Regions from separate parts of the Devosia sp. MDV22-iso42 genome, predicted to be linked through region 3. Evidence: riboswitches for the same ligand, from Rfam matches in the RefSeq annotation. Region 3 holds a riboswitch; each other region holds the start of a gene.
What was found. Region 3 has a riboswitch for cobalamin ahead of AC4NN3_RS08715 (energy-coupling factor ABC transporter permease). Riboswitches for the same ligand answer to the same signal wherever they lie in the genome.
Positions count from the first base shown of each region.

Region 1: it holds a riboswitch for cobalamin, as region 3 does, so the genes downstream of both, AC4NN3_RS01695 (ABC transporter ATP-binding protein) here and AC4NN3_RS08715 (energy-coupling factor ABC transporter permease) in region 3, are expected to answer to the same signal.
Region 2: it holds a riboswitch for cobalamin, as region 3 does, so the genes downstream of both, cobW (cobalamin biosynthesis protein CobW) here and AC4NN3_RS08715 (energy-coupling factor ABC transporter permease) in region 3, are expected to answer to the same signal.

Region 1 is NZ_JBZVWR010000006.1:2,900-6,162, reverse strand. It holds gene AC4NN3_RS01700 (ABC transporter substrate-binding protein) at 1-340, opposite strand, end outside; gene AC4NN3_RS01695 (ABC transporter ATP-binding protein) at 352-1,155, opposite strand; cobalamin riboswitch at 1,437-1,655, opposite strand; gene AC4NN3_RS01690 (WD40 repeat domain-containing protein) at 1,698-2,720, opposite strand; gene AC4NN3_RS01685 (CobW family GTP-binding protein) at 2,717-3,263, opposite strand, start outside.
Region 2 is NZ_JBZVWR010000014.1:72,032-75,294, forward strand. It holds gene AC4NN3_RS17450 (hypothetical protein) at 1-236, opposite strand, end outside; gene AC4NN3_RS17455 (alkylphosphonate utilization protein) at 236-454, opposite strand; gene cobW (cobalamin biosynthesis protein CobW) at 521-1,576, opposite strand; cobalamin riboswitch at 1,707-1,887, opposite strand; gene AC4NN3_RS17465 (DUF2164 domain-containing protein) at 2,088-2,342, shown strand; gene AC4NN3_RS17470 (DMT family protein) at 2,437-2,793, shown strand; gene AC4NN3_RS17475 (zinc ABC transporter substrate-binding protein) at 2,825-3,263, opposite strand, start outside.
Region 3 is NZ_JBZVWR010000007.1:256,168-259,430, reverse strand. It holds gene AC4NN3_RS08725 (YdeI/OmpD-associated family protein) at 146-346, shown strand; gene AC4NN3_RS08720 (DUF1003 domain-containing protein) at 350-940, opposite strand; gene AC4NN3_RS08715 (energy-coupling factor ABC transporter permease) at 1,054-1,734, opposite strand; cobalamin riboswitch at 1,788-1,998, opposite strand; RNA gene ssrA (transfer-messenger RNA) at 2,072-2,428, shown strand; gene AC4NN3_RS08705 (SspB family protein) at 2,540-3,028, shown strand; gene AC4NN3_RS08700 (ribbon-helix-helix domain-containing protein) at 3,038-3,263, shown strand, end outside.

The DNA.
Region 1 (3,263 bases), on a different contig from region 3:
CGTAGTTCCAGCCGGCAAAGTAGAAGTCGGCATCGGCGCCGAGCAGGACCTCCTTGCTGGGATAGTCCGGCGAGAGCTCGGGCAGCTGCTTGACATCCTGGCGGAGGGTTTCGTCGAGGGTCTTCCATTCTGACACGCCGGTATAGCCGACCATGTGGTCGGTCAGGCCGAGCGCCAGCATCATTTCGGTGAGGTTGACGTCATTGGACACCGCGCGCTGCGGCGGCGCCGCAAAGGTCACCTCGCGGGCGCAGCTCTTGACGGTGACGGGAAAGGCTTGGGCTGCCGACGCCGAGGCGAGCAGCAGGCCTGTGGCCAGCAGGGTATGAACGAAACGCACGCAGAAACTCCTTAGGCTTTGAGGGGAAGGTGAAAGGAAAAGCGGGGACGGCCCGTCGCGGGATGGCTGTCGATGGTGGTGGCGACCGAAAAGGTCTGGTCGATTGCTGCCGGGGTCAGCACGTCGAGCGGACGGCCGATATCGACCTGCCGCCCCTGGTCGAGCACCAGAACCTGGTCGGCATGGGCGGAGGCCAGGGCCAGGTCGTGCAGCGACACCACCACCGTGGTGGGCAGCGCGGCCAGCAGAGCCAGCACTTCGAGCTGGTGCCGGATATCGAGGTGATTGGTCGGTTCATCCAGGATCAACAGGTCGGGCTTTTGCACCAGCGCCCGGGCAATCAGCACGCGCTGCTTCTCGCCACCCGACAGGCTGGCAAAATTGCGCGGTGCCAGGGCGATAAGGCCGAGCAAGGCCAGCGCCTCAAGCACCGGTTGTTCATCGACGGCGGCAAAAGGGCCCTGATGCGGCGCCAGTCCCAGGGCGACGACTTCGGCCACGGTCAGGCCGAAATCACTGGCCGGTTCCTGCAGCACGGTGGCAATCCGCCGCGCCACGGCCTTGGGCCGGAGTGTCCAGAGGTCCTGCCCATCAAGTTGCACCAGACCAGCCGTGGGCCGGTGATAGCGATAGAGGCAGCGCAGCAGACTGGATTTGCCGGCGCCATTGGGGCCGACCACGGCCAGCATCTGTCCCGGCTGCACCGAAAAGTGTAGTCCCGAAATGATCGCCTGCTGCGGGCTCGGACCCCAGCTCAACTGGTTCACGCTGAGGCCAGCGGGGCGTGGGCCGAGGGAATGTTGCAGCGCGATCATGCCAGACTCCGCAGACGATTGGGCACTCGTCGCAGATATCCAGACGAATGTGATGTTATTACATTACGTAGAGTAGATCGGCAACCTGCAATCGCAGCTACTGGCTGGTTCAGCGCCGATCGGCCAGGTTGCCCGTGGCAACTATCTGGGTGGCATGGACGCGCCTGTTCCACCGGACCCCCCCGCTAAAAGGCGGGGCAGACCAGGCGAACCCATCAGGCATAGACCAGCAGTAATGTCGTCATGCGCCATCATCGTTCTCCGCGGCACACCCCGGCCGGGTTGAAGATATGTCGATGGCAGGTCTCCTGGCTCACGGGTCTATGCGCTGTCTGGGCCTTCCCGATCCAAGAGGATCAGTGGCGATTCCAGCAGAACTCACCGCTTACAGTTGCGGGGGCAGCCACGGTTTTGCGCCCTGATGGGTACGTCGCACCGTGTTCCCTTTTAATCCCCTTTGGCCGGCGGGCCGCGAAGGAACCTTCAACATGGCGCAACAAGCCATCCTGGCCCCCTGAAGTCAAGGGCGCAGGCAAGCCCCCTCACCCCGCCAGATCAAACCGGCACAACTTGCCCGCCGTGCTCAGCGCCCCCAACTGCCTTCCATGGGCGGCAAAGGCCAGAAAAGCGACCGGATCGCCATCGGCCTCGTGCATGGGCAGCATGGCGCCGTCTTCGGACCGGCACAGCTGCACCGCGCCGTCGCGATAGCCGAGTGCCAGCATGGGTGCGCTAGGGTGCCAGGCCAGGGCGGTCACCGGCACGCCGCGTTCCCCCAGGCTGATCGCCGATGTCCCCATCGGCCCCTCCCGTCCGGCAAAGGACCAGACGATGGCGCCGTCGGCGCCCGAGGATGCCAAGAGCCGTCCATCGGCCGACCAGGACAACGATCGTGGCTTGGTGGGATAGCCGGACATGGCCATATTGACCGCGTCCTTGACGCGCCAGCCATGCAGCGCGTTTTCGCTCATGATCGACACGACAAACTTGCCATTGGGGCTGAAGCTCACCCCGATATGGGAGCCCTTCCAGGCCAGCAGGCGCGGTTCCCGCTTGGGATGGGCGGCGTCGATCAGGCTGACGCCACCATAATGGGCCACCGCCAGGCTGGCGCCCTTGGCATCGAAGGCGAGGCCTGCCGCTGTCGACGGCATGTCCTTGCAATGGCGCTCATCGCCCAGCCAAAGCTGGACCTGCTTGCCGATGCCGACCGCAATCTGGCCCTTACGGCCAACGGCAACGGCGTCGATCCAGCGGCCGGGCTGGTGGAGCAGTTTTTCGCTGCCGTCCTGGCTTGCCGCCATGACGCGCCCGTCATCGCCGCCGGTAATCACGCGGCCGCCAGCAGCATGGGCGGCGAGCGCCAGGATGGCGCCCTGGTGCAGGTCCATGGAGGTGAGCGCGTGATCATCAGCGCCGGCAAAATGGAGCCTGCCGTCACCGGAGGCGGCCACCAAGCTATCGTGCAGCCAGACCAGCCCGGTGCCGGGTGCACCGAGCTGCCAATCGGCCACCCGCGCCCGGATCGCTGGCTCGGGCCGGTCAGAAACAAATCCGGTCATCATGCCTGGCACTGCGCAAAGCCGGTCCGCAGCAGCTGCTCGGGCAGGTCGCGGCCGATGAAAACCAGGCGGCTCTGGCGCGGTTCATCAGCCTTCCAGGGGCGCTGGTAATCGCCCTCGAGCAGCATGTGCACGCCCTGCACCACAAAGCGCTCCGGATCGTCCTTGAAGGCGATGATGCCCTTCATGCGCAGGATGTCGGTGCCAAAGGTCTGCGTCACCTGGCGGATCCAGGTGGAGAAGGCCTTTTCGTTGAGCGGGCTCTCGCTCACCAGCGACACGCTGCCGATTTCCTCGTCATGGTCGTGCGCATGGTCTTCGGTCAAAAAGTTCGGCTCGACCTCAAGCACATGCTGCAGATTGAAGGCGTCGCGCCCCAGGACCCGGTCGAGCGGCAGGTCGCAGCGCTTGGCATGCTCTATAGCAGCCAGCGGGTTGACCTTGCGGATGCGCGCCTCCACGGCGGCCAGTTCCTCGGCGCTGACCAGATCGGTCTTGTTGATCACCACCAGGTCGGCAAAGGCCAGCTGTTCGAGCACTTCGGGG
Region 2 (3,263 bases), on a different contig from region 3:
CGCGTGGCAAACAGCGCCGCACAGGCCCCGGCAATGCCGGACGGGGTCAAGCCGAAGAGGTAGCCGATGGCCAGCATCTGCAGCAGCTCAAAGGGCAGCGCGCCGGCCTCGAACTGCCAGCCCGGGACAAGAATGGCGGTGATAAAGACCAGCGTGCCCAGCAGCGGGCCGGCCAGCAGGACCGTCAGGAAACGGGCGAGCGGAAAGGCGCTGGCACTGGCGGGGGTGGCAGTCATCAGGCCTTCTTGACGAACTCGGTGCGCAGGACCAGGCCCTTGACCTTTTCGGCATTGCACTCGATTTCGGCGGTGTCGCCGGTCAGGCGGATATTCTTGACCAGGGTGTCGCGCTTGAGCGTCACCGAGGTGCCCTTGACCTTGAGGTCCTTGATCAGCGTCACGGCGTCGCCGTCATTGAGCTGGGTGCCGTTGGCGTCCTTGGTGATTTCGGTCATGGTTTTTCCTTGGTTGGGCGCCGACCTGACCACCCGCGAGGGAGGCCAGATCGACGCAAGAGCGCATTATGCGGCGACGGCGAGCGCTCGCTGCAGACTGGCGGTAATCGCGGCGCGGTCGAGCGGGCTTTCGCCGATGACAACCAAAGCCGTGTCGCGGCTTTCGCCGGTCTTCCAGGGGCGGTCGAAATAGGCGCTGACGCGGGGGCCGACGGCCTGGATGGCGAGGCGGGCATTGGCGCCGGGAACGGCGGCAAAGCCCTTGAGACGCAGCACGTCATGCTCGCGGATGGTGGCCTCGATGATGGCGAGCAGCTCATCCTTGCCGGCAATGGACGGCAGGCGGATGGAGAAGCTGTCGAAATCGTCGTGCTCGTGCGTCTGGCCGCCGTGCTCAAGCTCGTGATGGCTTGGGCGGTTGGCAATATCGTCCTCGCTGCCCATACCCAGGCCGAGCAGAGCCGTGATATCGACATGGCCATTGCTGGCGCGGATGACGCCGACGCCGGGGCGCAGTTCGGCGCGGATATTGGCCTCGACCTTGTCGAGCATGGCGGCGTCGAGCAGATCGGCCTTGTTGATGACGACCAGATCGGCCACCGAAAGCTGATCCTCGAACAGTTCGCCCAAGGGCGTCTCGTGATCGAGCATTTCGTCCTGGCGGCGCTGGGCGTCGACGGCCGCTTCGTCGCTGGCAAAACGGCCTTCGGCCAGAGCCGAGGCGTCGGCGACGGTGACGATGCCGTCAATGGTGACCTGGGCCTTGATTTCGGGCCAGTTGAAGGCGCGGATCAGCGGCTGGGGCAAAGCCAGGCCGGAGGTCTCGATAATGATGTGGTCGAACTTGTCGGGGCGGGCCAGCAAAGCCTGCATGGTGGGGATGAACTCGTCGGCCACGGTGCAGCAGATGCAGCCATTGGAGAGCTCGATCATGTCCTCCTCGCGGCAGGTTTCATCGCCACAGCCGGCCAGGATATCCTTGTCGACGCCGAGATCGCCGAACTCATTGATGATCAGGGCAATGCGCTTGCCCTTGGGGGCATGGGCCAGCAGGTGGCGCACGAGGGTGGTCTTGCCGGCGCCGAGAAAGCCGGTGATGACGGTGGTGGGAATCTTGCTCATGCCGGCACCCCGCAAAGGCGGCAGCTGGGCAGGACGGAATTGGGGCAGCATAGGGTCTGCGTCATGACATCTCCTGGCCGTCCACCCGACGGCGCAAAGGGTTAAGGGCTCTGCGCCCGGATGGTGTGATGGCAGGTCTCCTGGCTCGCGGTGATCACCACGCCCCTCGCCTTCCCGGCAGCTTGGCTGCCAGTGGCAATTGAGGGGAATGCACCGCTTACAGTTGCGGGGGCAGCCACGGTCTTGCGCCCTGATGGGTACGTCGCACCGTGTTCCCTTAGTCCAGCACAAGCGCGTCAAACGCCTGAACCGGGTATCCTTCCGGCACGGAGCCTTCGGGAACCAACACGGGAAGTGGTGTGCCACCAAATGGCGCGGACTGCAATGTCTGGCCGGCCGTTGCACGGAAAAGGCGGCCGACGTCAAGCCGAGAGGGGCGCAAAGGCGGCGATTTCCGCCCGGCAGCGGCAGGCGACTCGGGCTAGATCAGGACAGAGCCAGGAGACGCGCGATGAAACCGATCAAGTTCAGCAAGGACGAAACCAAGGCCATTGTCGGGGAGATCAAGGATTATTTCCGCGAGGAACTCGACCAGGAGATCGGCAGCATACCGGCTGAACTGCTGATGGCGTTCTTTGCGGAAAAGATGGGCGCCTATTACTACAATCGCGGGGTCTATGACGCCCAGAGCGCGCTCAAGGAGCGGATGGACAGCCTGCATGACGACCTCTACGGGCTCGAGCAGAAGACCAAGCATACCCGCTGAGCGGGCGAGACCTGCAAGAAACCGACTTTCCGAGGGCAGACAGTCCGGCTAGATAGCGCCGCCGGCTGCTGACCGGTTTGTTGAGGAGGAAGCCTTGGGCTTCAATTTTGCCACGCTGGCCCCGATCGGGCTGCTGCTTGCATCCAATGTGTTCATGACCTTTGCCTGGTACGGGCACCTGAAATGGCCCGGCTCGGCGTTGTGGGCGGCGGTGCTGATCAGCTGGGGCATTGCGTTTTTCGAGTATTGGCTGGCCGTGCCGGCCAACCGGATCGGCTATGGCGTCTATTCGGGGGCCGAGCTCAAGACCATCCAGGAGGTGATCTCGCTGTCGGTCTTCGTGCTGTTTGCGGTGTTCTACCTGGGCGAGAAGCTGACCTGGAACCACGGCATCGGCTTCGGCATGATCGCGCTGGGGGCGTTCTTCATCTTCAAGGGGCCGCTGAAATAGCCAGCCCGGCGGACCGGGCTGGCAGAGCGCATTAGCCGAGGCAATCGACCAGGCTGGTGGCAAGGCCGCGCAGCAGGGTGGGATAGAGGTCGGGGCCTTCGGTGAGGGCGCCGCCTTCGGGGTCGAGAACACCAGCCTTGGCCGGCGTGCCCTCGATGATGGCCGAGATGATGGTGGGTTCGAAATTGGGTTCGGCAAAGACGCAGGTGGCGCCGAGCGTGCCGACCTTGGCCTTGAGTTCGTCAATGCGGGCGGCGCCGGGCGCCACCTCGGGGCTGACGGTGACCGAGCCGGCGACATTGAGACCGAAGCGGCTTTCAAAATACTGGTAGGCGTCGTGGAAGACGATGAAGGGCTTGTCGGCGACTGGCGCCAGGGTGGTGCTGAGTTCTGCCTGCAGCGCGTCGAGCTTGACCAGCTCGGCCGCGGCATTGGCCTGGTAGGCTGTCGCATTGTCGGGATCGGCGGCG
Region 3 (3,263 bases):
TGACAAAGCCTGTCCGCAGTGCTTTGATAGCCTTCCTGCGATCAAGATTCAGGAGGCGATATATGAGCGCTGAACACTGTCGTCACCAGGTCGATGAGGAAACAAGATGAGCCCGGTCCTGCGTCCTTTGCGAAAACGGGAGCCCATGCCCGACTTCGTCCGCGAGGCGCTCGACGCCAGCGGATTGCGCCCCGCCTATGAGGCGCGCCCGCCCTACCAGCGCAACGACTACCTGCTGTGGATCAACAAGGTGAAGCGCGACGACACCAGGCACAAGCATCTCAAGCAGATGCTCGCCGAACTGCGGGCCGGCGACGTCTATATGGGCATGGCCTGGAAGCGCTAGCGCTCACGTCGGCCGGGTGCCGTCCGGGTTCGCCCCTTCATCAAGATGGCCCTGCACCAGACGCGTCAGCAGGGCGATCTGCTCCTGCTGCTGGCCGATCAGCCGCTTGAGATCGTCATTGCGCATCTGGTCGATCTTGTCATGCAGCGCCATGATCTCGATCTCGGCCTTGAGGTTGCACTCGTAGTCATGGCTGGTGACCAGGCGATCCTTGGCCGATTGCCGGTTCTGGCTCATCATGATGACCGGCGCCTGCACGGCCGCCAGCATCGACAGGATCAGGTTGAGGAAGATGAAGGGATAGGGGTCGGGCGCCCGGCCCGCCATCAGCAGGTTGCTCGCCACCCAGGCCAGCAGGGCCAGGCCAAAGAAGATCAGGAACGTCCAGGAGCCGCCGAACGCGGCCACGCCATCGGCGAGCCGCTGGCCGAAGGTAGCATCCTCGTCAAAGGTCTTGCTGGTGTCCAGCGCCAGCGTCTGCCGGCTCAGCGCCTTTTCCAGCACATGCCGCTCGCGCGCATCGAGCGCGGTCTCGCCCTTGTCCAGAAACCGCTCGGCCGCGTGACCGAGCTTGTCAGATGTCGTCGTCGCCATGCCAGCCTCACCACTAGTGTGACGGCCAGTCTATACCGATCGCGGTCGAGGCGGGTCGTTAAAACAGCGGTCCGGACGGGTGGCAGCCCCGCTGGGCGAGGCTGCCGTAAACGTCAGGCGCCGGCGTGGTAGAGCCGGTTATGCAACAGGGGCAGGCCCTTGAAGCCGCCGGAGAGCTTGGCCAAAGCCAGTACGCCCAGGTCAATCAGCGGCTCCAGCACGATCACCAGCATATAGGCGGCGCCGAAGCTGGCCGTGGCGGCCAGGTTCTGCGCTCCAAGACCGCCGCCATAGAGCGACCAGAAGGCGACCCAAGCGACGGTGCCGCCCTGATAGGCAGTCGACAGCATCAGCGCCTGGCCGTAGCCGACGTCCTTGTAGGCCGTGGCCTGCGGGATGATGCGCTTGGCCAGGAAGGTCATGGCAAAAAGCGGCACGATCAGCGTGGTGACGTTCATGCCATATTGCGGTAGGTCGAACGGCGCAAAGAACAGGCCCTGCAGCAGCAGGCCCAGGGCCAGGCCCAGCCCGGTCGCGCCGGCGCCAAAGATCAGGAACAGGGTCGAGCCCAGGATCAGGTGGACTTCCGACACGCCGACGGCATGGTGCGGAAACACCTCGAAGAAGCTGAATACCAGCGCCGTGGTGCAAAGGCTCCGCAGCGCCAGGGCGCCGGCGCCTTCGGTGCGAATCGTGTCGAGCGCCATTTTGCCGGCCAGCCCGAACGATCCGGCGGCCGTGGCGTAGCTCAGGGTAATCTTGGCACCGTCAACGATGCCCGGTTCGATATGCATGTCTGTCTCCTCTCCGCACCCACCGTGCGGCCTGCTGTCGTCAATGAGCACGGCTGTGCTCGCACTTGATGGCAGGTCTCCTGGCTCACGGATTGCATCGGCACGCGCCTTCCCGACTTGGCGTCAGTGGCATATTGCGGCCGAAAACCGTTTACAGTTGCGGGGGCAGCCACGGTTTTGGCTCCTGATGGATACGCCGCACCGTGTTCCCTTTTCATCCGCCCCGCGCATGCGGGGGCGAAAACCATCACGATCACGTTAGCGCATGACGCCGTGCCGGGACAAGCGCCATGCAGGGGCCGGAGCACCCGCCCGCATCAAGCAGAAATTTGTCGCAGCATTTGCATCGCACCGGCAGCGCGCCTATATAGGGATTGCTCGCAAGAGCTATGGCGATAAATTGTCATCGTAATAAGCCATTCGGACCCGGGGGCAGTACCCGGCGCCTCCACCATCTACCCCTTTTCGGGGCAGCCAATGGGGGCGAAACAGGATCGACGAGGGTGTAAAGGGTGTGCTTTTGCTCGGTGAGGTACCACCGTTATCGGTCCGAAACTTATAGTTGCAAATGACAACAATAAGGCTCCAGTCGCTCTCGCTGCGTAAGCAGTGCTAGCATTGGGAAATTAAGTCCTCCACCCCTAGCCGGGTGACAGGCGGGGTTCGCAGGCACCTGGCAACAGAAGCCTGCACTTTCATTTTCAGGTACCGGGCAGCCGACAAGCTTTAGTTCTTGAAATCGCACGGAACGTAGGGCTGATATGGGCCGTTCGGGATTCTATCTCTCAGCACCGGAAGGGTGACCATGGCCGAAGACCACATGCGCTACGATATTCTCGCCCAGGAAGCCCTGCGCGGCGTCGTGCGCAAGGTATTGGCGGAAGTCGCCCGGACCGGCCTGCCCGGCGAGCACCACTTCTTCATTTCCTTCCTGACCCGCGCCCCCGGCGTGCGCCTGAGCGAGAAGCTGCTCGGCCAGTACGACAAGGAAATGACCATCGTCATCCAGAACCAGTATTGGGACCTCAAGGTGTCCGAGACCGGTTTTGAGGTCGGCCTGTCCTTCGACGGCATTCCCGAAACCCTCGTCATTCCCTTTTCGGCGGTCAAAGGCTTCTTCGATCCGTCGGTCCAGTTCGGCCTGCAGTTTGATCCGCAGACCGCGCCGGGCGCCGAAATGGTCGAAAATGCCGAGGATGACGCCGTTGAGGCCGAAGCCGGCGCGGCGGGCACCGAGAGCGAAAAGCCCGGCGAAAAGGTCGTCAGCCTCGACGCCTTCCGCAAGAAGCCCTGAACCCCGCCGATGGACAAGCGTTCCCTGTCCATCGCCGGCCACCGCACCTCCATTGCGCTTGAGCCTGAATTCTGGGCGGCGCTGGAACTGATGGCCCATGAGGCCGGGCAGACCATGACCGCCCTGATTGCCAGCATCGACGCCGACCGGCAGACCACCAATCTTTCATCGGCGGCGCGCGTGGCGGTGCTCGGCTGGTATCGCCGCAAGGCGGAAACGCCGCCAGCTGACGGCA